One region of the Sporosarcina sp. NCCP-2331 genome, then DNA from elsewhere that is predicted to be linked to it. Evidence: a T-box and tRNA genes for the amino acid it is inferred to sense, from the RefSeq annotation. Region 1 holds a T-box; the other holds one or more tRNA genes.
The links. A T-box is a leader RNA that pairs with one kind of tRNA and senses whether it is charged. The one in region 1 lies ahead of NCCP2331_RS13305 (valine--tRNA ligase), so its partner is inferred to be a tRNA-Val.

Region 1 (3,426 bases):
TTTTTTGAACATTTCATTGTCAGTGTCCGGCCAGCCCATAGTGGAAAACGGCCATAGAGCGGATGAGAACCACGTATCGAGTACATCCTTGTCCTGTTCCCAGTTATCCGCATCAGCAGGAGATTCCTGTCCAACATAGATTTCACCTGTCGTTTTATGATACCAGGCAGGAATCCGGTGGCCCCACCAGAGCTGACGGGAAATACACCAGTCGTGGACATTTTCCATCCATCCAAGATACGTCTTTTCAAAGCGTTCCGGAACGAAATGAACTTTTTCTTCTTCATTTTTCTGCAGATTAATCGCTTCTTCGGAAAGCGGCTGCATCTTCACGAACCATTGTGTAGACAGATAAGGTTCAACCACCGCACCGCTTCGCTCAGAGTGACCGACAGAATGCATATGTTCTTCAATTTCAAAAAGCACACCCATATCCTGAAGATCTTTCACAATTTGCTTGCGGCATTCGAAACGATCCATGCCTTCATACTTGCCCGCCAGCTTATTCATTGAACCGTCTTCATTCATAACGAGTACGCGTGGCAAATTGTGACGATTACCCACTTCAAAGTCATTCGGATCATGAGCCGGTGTTATTTTCACAGCTCCGCTTCCGAAGTCCATTTCAACGTAATCATCTGCAACAATCGGAATTTCACGGCCGACAATCGGCAACTTTACCATCTTGCCAATTAAATGCTGGTAACGCTCGTCATCCGGGTGTACGGCAACGGCTGTATCCCCGAGCATCGTTTCCGGACGTGTAGTCGCAATCTCAATATGTCCCGTGCCATCCGTCAATGGATAGCGCATATGATAGAATGCACCCTGCACATCTTTATGGATAACCTCGATATCAGACAAAGCCGTCTTCGTCGCAGGATCCCAGTTAATAATATATTCTCCGCGGTAGATCAGATCTTTTTTATAAAGGGTAACGAAAACTTCACGCACTGCTTTGGATAGACCTTCGTCAAGTGTAAAACGTTCCTGTGAATAATCGAGAGCCAATCCAAGTTTTGACCATTGCTCACGGATATGATCCGCATATTCTTCTTTCCATTTCCATGTCTCTTCAACGAATTTCTCGCGGCCCAGATCATAACGCGTCTTGCCTTCAGCACGCAGTTTTTCTTCCACTTTCGCCTGTGTGGCAATCCCTGCGTGGTCCATCCCTGGAAGCCACAAGGCATCATAGCCTTGCATACGCTTCATTCGAATAAGCATATCCTGTAACGTAGTATCCCACGCGTGCCCTAAATGAAGCCGGCCGGTCACATTCGGCGGCGGGATCACAATGGTATACGGTTCTTTCTCGCTCTTTACATCGGACTCAAAATATTTACCTTGAAGCCACCAGTCATAGCGGCCGTTTTCGACTGCCTGGGGATCGTATTTTGTCGGCATTGTCAGTTCATCTGTCATTTTTAGTTCCTCCTTTATTCTTTCAAGCGCGCCTTGGCGTGATTGCGTCTGGATTTTGAAATGTGCTTGCACATTTAACTCCATCCAAAATTCATGACATCCGCCGGAGGCTTTATCTGAATTCAGCAGGGGTTTTCTGTTGAATTCAGATAAAAGTGAATACAAAAAAGCCCCATACATCCCGTAAAAAGGACGAAGGAGCTCGTGGTACCACCTTTATTTATGAACGCTTAATAAGCATACATCTTCATGGATCGTAACGGTTTTCACCGGTCTCTGCTACTGAAGGTTCACAGAAACTGCTCATAGGCGACGTTCCATCTGCAGTTTCCAGGTACGTCCCACCAATCGCACCCTCTCTTAAGAAAACCCGTCACATGTACTGACCTATTCAACGCATAGATATTCTAATCCCCATTATTATAGTGGAAGAACGCTGAAGACGTCAAGCGTAACTTAATGAAACCTGAAAGGATGGTGTACGTGCGCAGAAGCTATAATCCCTACTTGCTGCCGCCTTGGCTGAGGAAAACCAGGTTTTACTGCAAGAACTGTATTATTCCGCTGACCGTTTTCCAATTAATCCGGCTGCTGATCGTGCCGACAACAGGCGACTTTTTATTGTTTTGCCTCCTCGCCTGTCTCTCGTTCTGCTTCTACAAAAACATTATTTGAATGGAAGATCTTTCTTGTTACATCGTCATCAAGCTCTGCGATGTACAAGAGAAAGTCTTCCATTTCTTTTTGCCCCTGCTCCACTGCCTGATCGGCATTCGCCAAAAACTCTAAATGAGATGTCGACTCTACTGCGACTGCTACTTCCTGTACTGCAGCCACTGCTTCTTCTTTCACAACCGATTCGCTCTGAAGCTGTACTTTCCATTCTACATACAATCCGCCGTCTTCCAGCGGAGAGGACTGTACATCGGCGATTTTCAGATCAACCGTACTGACTGTTTCCGAAGGCAAATCCACATTCAGCGGGACCGCATATTCAAAATATCCATTGCCGTTCTCCACTTCCACATCGTCAATAATTAAGCGATCTTCTGCTGAATCCTCGATCAGCTTGTCTGAATCAAAGACCACATTGGCGGCGATATGATAAATTCCTTGCAGCCGGATTGCCTCTTCTGTGCGTTCTTCCGTATAACCCGGCGTCACTTTCAGCTCGGCAGCCTCCGAAAAAGCACCATATTCAGCCGGAAAATAAAAAGTCTCCGACACTGTCCATTCATGTGCAGTCAATATGCTTCACTCCTTTTCTTAACTCAGGCCATTATATGAAGCTGCTGCGATTTTTAGAAGAAATCTTTTTAGGGTCTGCGCCAAAATTTGTTTTTGATAACGTGTCACGTACGTATTGCGTAAATCCTGCGGCAGTTTAAAGCCGCTTCGGCGCTGGGGGATTGCCTTACGCTATGAGCCTACTGGCGAAGAACGTGCCAGCAGTCTCCCAGCAACGGCCGACCCCGCAAAGGCGCCTTCGCTGGTGTGGAGAATATATGTCATGCTGCTTTTTTGCAGAGTGCGAGTTAGTCGGCGTTGTTTCGTTTACTCGACTTTGCAAAGTCATTGATCGCAAGGATCTGTGTCCCTTGGGGGGTAATAGGTATTGCATGAAATTCTATACTTCTTATACTAATCTAAGACAGTAAGCTCATACTGCCCACTCACGCAAAGAGTATTGAAAAACAATCCAGTGTACCTTCGTTCCAGGCGGCGACTCTGGGAGGATCAGCCCGATAGGATGAGACAACTAAGGGGAGCGAAGCGACCAGTTGGCTCACCGAGGGCCCTCCAGAACGCGTCCGCCTGGAACGCAGGGAAACGGTCTCTCTCTACTTACCTTTAACTCCAAACTGCTTGCTATGTACACTGTCAAGCACTTGTTTTGGTGATGAGCCAAACTTTTAAAACAAAAAAACACCAGGCGGGACATCTGTCGTCACAACAGATGTCCGCCTGGCGTTTTGAAAATTATTTCTTTAATTTAGCAAA
Region 2 (3,426 bases), on a different contig from region 1:
AATTCTTTTATAATGAGTGATTGCGCGCTGTCCGCCATTATCATACTGGCTCGAATAGACTTTGAACGCACTGTTTTCAGTTAACCAGGAATCGATTGTGCCTGAAGCACTCCTCACTTTGCCTTGTACCAGCGCGGTATACATCCGCTCCTTTACTGACTCATTCCAAGAATTTTGCAGCGTTTGCTGAGCTTTTTCATTCTTGGCAAACATCATCACGCCTGATGTGTCTTTATCCAGTCTGTGCACCACAAAAATCCTGTTTTCAGGATGAATTCTACGTACATATTCCGTTACCTGCCGATATGCGGTCATCTCCTGTTCTCTTGTATTAGAAGCAACAGAAAGCATTCCCGCCTCCTTATTGATCACGATGATATCGTCATCTTCATGCAGAATGGATACGCCTGCTAATTTGGACACGTTGAGAGCGGCTTTATTACTTTGTATTTCAACCTTCTGGCCCGGCTGTAAAGAATGATTGTGCTGTGTTACTGTTTGGCCGTCCACCATGACCTGACCGCGCGTCAAAACGGATTTAACAGAATTCCGGCTGCTTTTTGACATAACTTGCAGTAAAAACGGCAGCAGCTCGGCCTGTTCCTGAACAGTGTATTCCGTTGTGTTAGATTTTTGTTGTTTTCTTTTCATAAAATTAACCTCCGACGTGGAAATGTTTTATACATTTTTTAATTAAGGCTCTTTACCAATACATGTGGTTGACATTCTATTACCTGAGCAGTTTGAGATTTGACTGTAATTGTAGAGTATATGGTAAGTGGGAAGTGACCGTTTCCCTGCGTTCCAGGCGGACGCGTGTCCTGCGGGCCCTCGGTGAGCCAAGCGAACAGCTAAGGGTTCGCTTTGCCTTAATTTCTGCGTTCTTTGCAGAAATTAAGGCAGTGATGCACGCTTTTCGCCAGTAGGCTCATAGCGTAAGGCAATCCCCCGGCGCCGAAGCAGGTCTAAACTGCAAACTCACACTTCATTCAAACTTCCTGCAAAGTCGAGCAACGAAACCCCTAATTAGTCGAGAACCGTTTTTTGTGCAGATTTTATTTTGAGGAACAATAATTTTTTCATTATAATATAGAAAAGAGACCCCTAGGCATCCGGCCTAATAGGGTCTCTTATTGTTAAAAACCGTTGTTCCGACGGTAATTAACTTAGGTTTGGCACCTATGATTCCTACTGGGCTCGAACCAGCGACCTCCACCCTGTCAAGGTGGCGCTCTCCCAGCTGAGCTAAGGAATCGAATTGAACTGCTATGTGCATACTGTGATAAACAAGTCATCTTGTATAAGCACAAATACTATAATAGCATCTTCTTCATTCATTGTAAATAGACAAATTAAAAATCGGTAATTTCCCTGATCTGCGCAGAAAAATTACCGACTTTCATATACCACTTTTACATTTGCCAGTTGAAACACTCCTTTTCGCTTACTGCATATGTGTTACAGATTCTTCTGACTGCGCCTGCTCAAAATACAAAAATTCTTCATGATCCAACTCGCTGATTCGTTCTTTATTAATCCCGTGTGCTAAATGACCTTCAAATAAATTTTCAAACCAGATGTCTTGATTCTCCATAGTTGATACACTCCTTTTTTAAAAAGCTTTTTTTCATTGGCGGTATGTAGTTCAGTATTTGTTATCGTTTTGCTTATATATAGTATAGACAGAATCAGCTTGGGCAAAACTGCGTAATTAGTCCAAAATGAATTTAGTTAATTATAGACCTTCGGCTTGTTGACTTTCATACATTATTATGTTTGATTTCATTCGTTTCCACTTTACAGCTGACATAACTAGACTAGCAAGCTATCTTACGTATTAACGTAAATAGTTCAATACTCACAAATTAATTTATGCGCTTATTTATTTATTCAGATACTTCGTATTTCAATTGATAAAAAAACTTGTCTGCTCAACTTTTCAGTTAATCAGACAAGTTTTTTATGTTAGTCCGTTACCATATTGGACGGGTTTTGTTTTTTATGACTAATAAACTGCCATGCCATCAAGATAGCGAATAGCACTAAACCAATAATATCTGTTAAGGTTTCTGGATAAATCAACAGCATCCCAGTACCTACTGTCACGATTCGCATGATCAAGTTTAATTTAAGATACCAAAAACCAATCATCCCGGCTCCAATCGCCACCATTCCCACAATCGCTGTAAAGGTCACCCATACAATTTCCGTAACACTCGAATCCAGCATCAGCATCGCGGGATTAAATACGAACATATACGGAATGATAAAGGCGGCAATTGCCAGTTTCGCAGATGTCACACCTGTCTTGATCGGATCTCCGCCCGAAATCCCAGACGCTGCAAATGCGGCAAGTGCCACCGGCGGCGTGATATCGGCAATGATACCGAAATAGAACACGAATAAGTGTGCAGAGACAGCCACCACGATTGGCACAGTTGCGCCAGGCGGCATATCAAGCATCAGCAGGGTAATAATTGCCGGTGCTGCAATTGTAGACGTAATAACATAGTTTGCAGTTGTAGGCGATCCCATTCCTAAAATGATCGCAGCTAACATCGTAAAGAATAACGTCAGGAATATATTACCGCCGGCAGCTGAAATCAAACCGGTTGCCAGACTTAATCCCAACCCTGTTTTCACGACAACTCCAACAATGATCCCCGCACAAGCAGTCGCAGCTGCGACAGCCAATGCTGTTCGTGCCCCGTCAACAAGCGCCTGAATCATATCACGAATTCCAATTCTCGTTTCTTTACTGATTGAACTGACAACAATCGTCAAAACGATACCTAATAACGCCGCTTTCATCGTAGGTATACCTGCTAATAAAAACACGATAATCCCTAGAATCGGAAGCAGCAGATATATTTTCTTCAGCGTTTCTTTCTTATTTGGAATCTGGGAAGCATCCATTCCCGCCAATCCAACACGTTTCGCTTCAAAGTGCGTCATAATCCAAATTCCTGTAAAGTACAATAACGCCGGGATCGCTGCTGCTTTCGCAATTTCCCAGTATGTTACTCCGCCAATGAACTCAACCATCAGGAATGCTGCTGCCCCCATGATCGGCGGCATAATCTGTCCGCCTGTCGAAGCTGCCGCTTCAACTCCGCCGGCAAATTCTTTGCGGTAACCAAGCTTTTTCATCATTGGAATCGTGTAAGAACCGGACCCGACAACGTTCGCTACAGAACTACCCGAAATCGTTCCTTGCAGGGCACTGGAGAAGATGGCAACTTTTGCAGGTCCCCCGGTCAGACGGCCGGCTAACACAACCGCCAAATCATTGAAATAGTTCCCTACTCCCGTCTTCACCAAGAAGGCCCCAAACAACAGGAATACGAAAATGAAGGTCGCGGATACACTGATCGGTGTACCGAGGATTCCGTCTGTTGTAAAGAACATTAATTGGACCAGGTTTTC

Region 2: it has a tRNA-Val gene. The T-box ahead of NCCP2331_RS13305 (valine--tRNA ligase) is inferred to sense a tRNA for this amino acid. The anticodon was not compared.

Annotation. Positions count from the first base shown of each region.
Region 1 covers NZ_BRCD01000023.1:12,452-15,877, forward strand. Annotated here, with positions in the region: gene NCCP2331_RS13305 (valine--tRNA ligase) at 1-1,425, opposite strand, end outside; T-box leader at 1,611-1,829, opposite strand; gene NCCP2331_RS13315 (hypothetical protein) at 2,044-2,673, opposite strand; gene hemL (glutamate-1-semialdehyde 2,1-aminomutase) at 3,406-3,426, opposite strand, start outside.
Region 2 covers NZ_BRCD01000016.1:34,893-38,318, reverse strand. Annotated here, with positions in the region: gene NCCP2331_RS10720 (RluA family pseudouridine synthase) at 1-651, opposite strand, end outside; tRNA gene NCCP2331_RS10715 (tRNA-Val) at 1,183-1,255, opposite strand; gene NCCP2331_RS10710 (hypothetical protein) at 1,445-1,594, opposite strand; gene NCCP2331_RS10705 (TRAP transporter permease) at 1,966-3,426, opposite strand, start outside.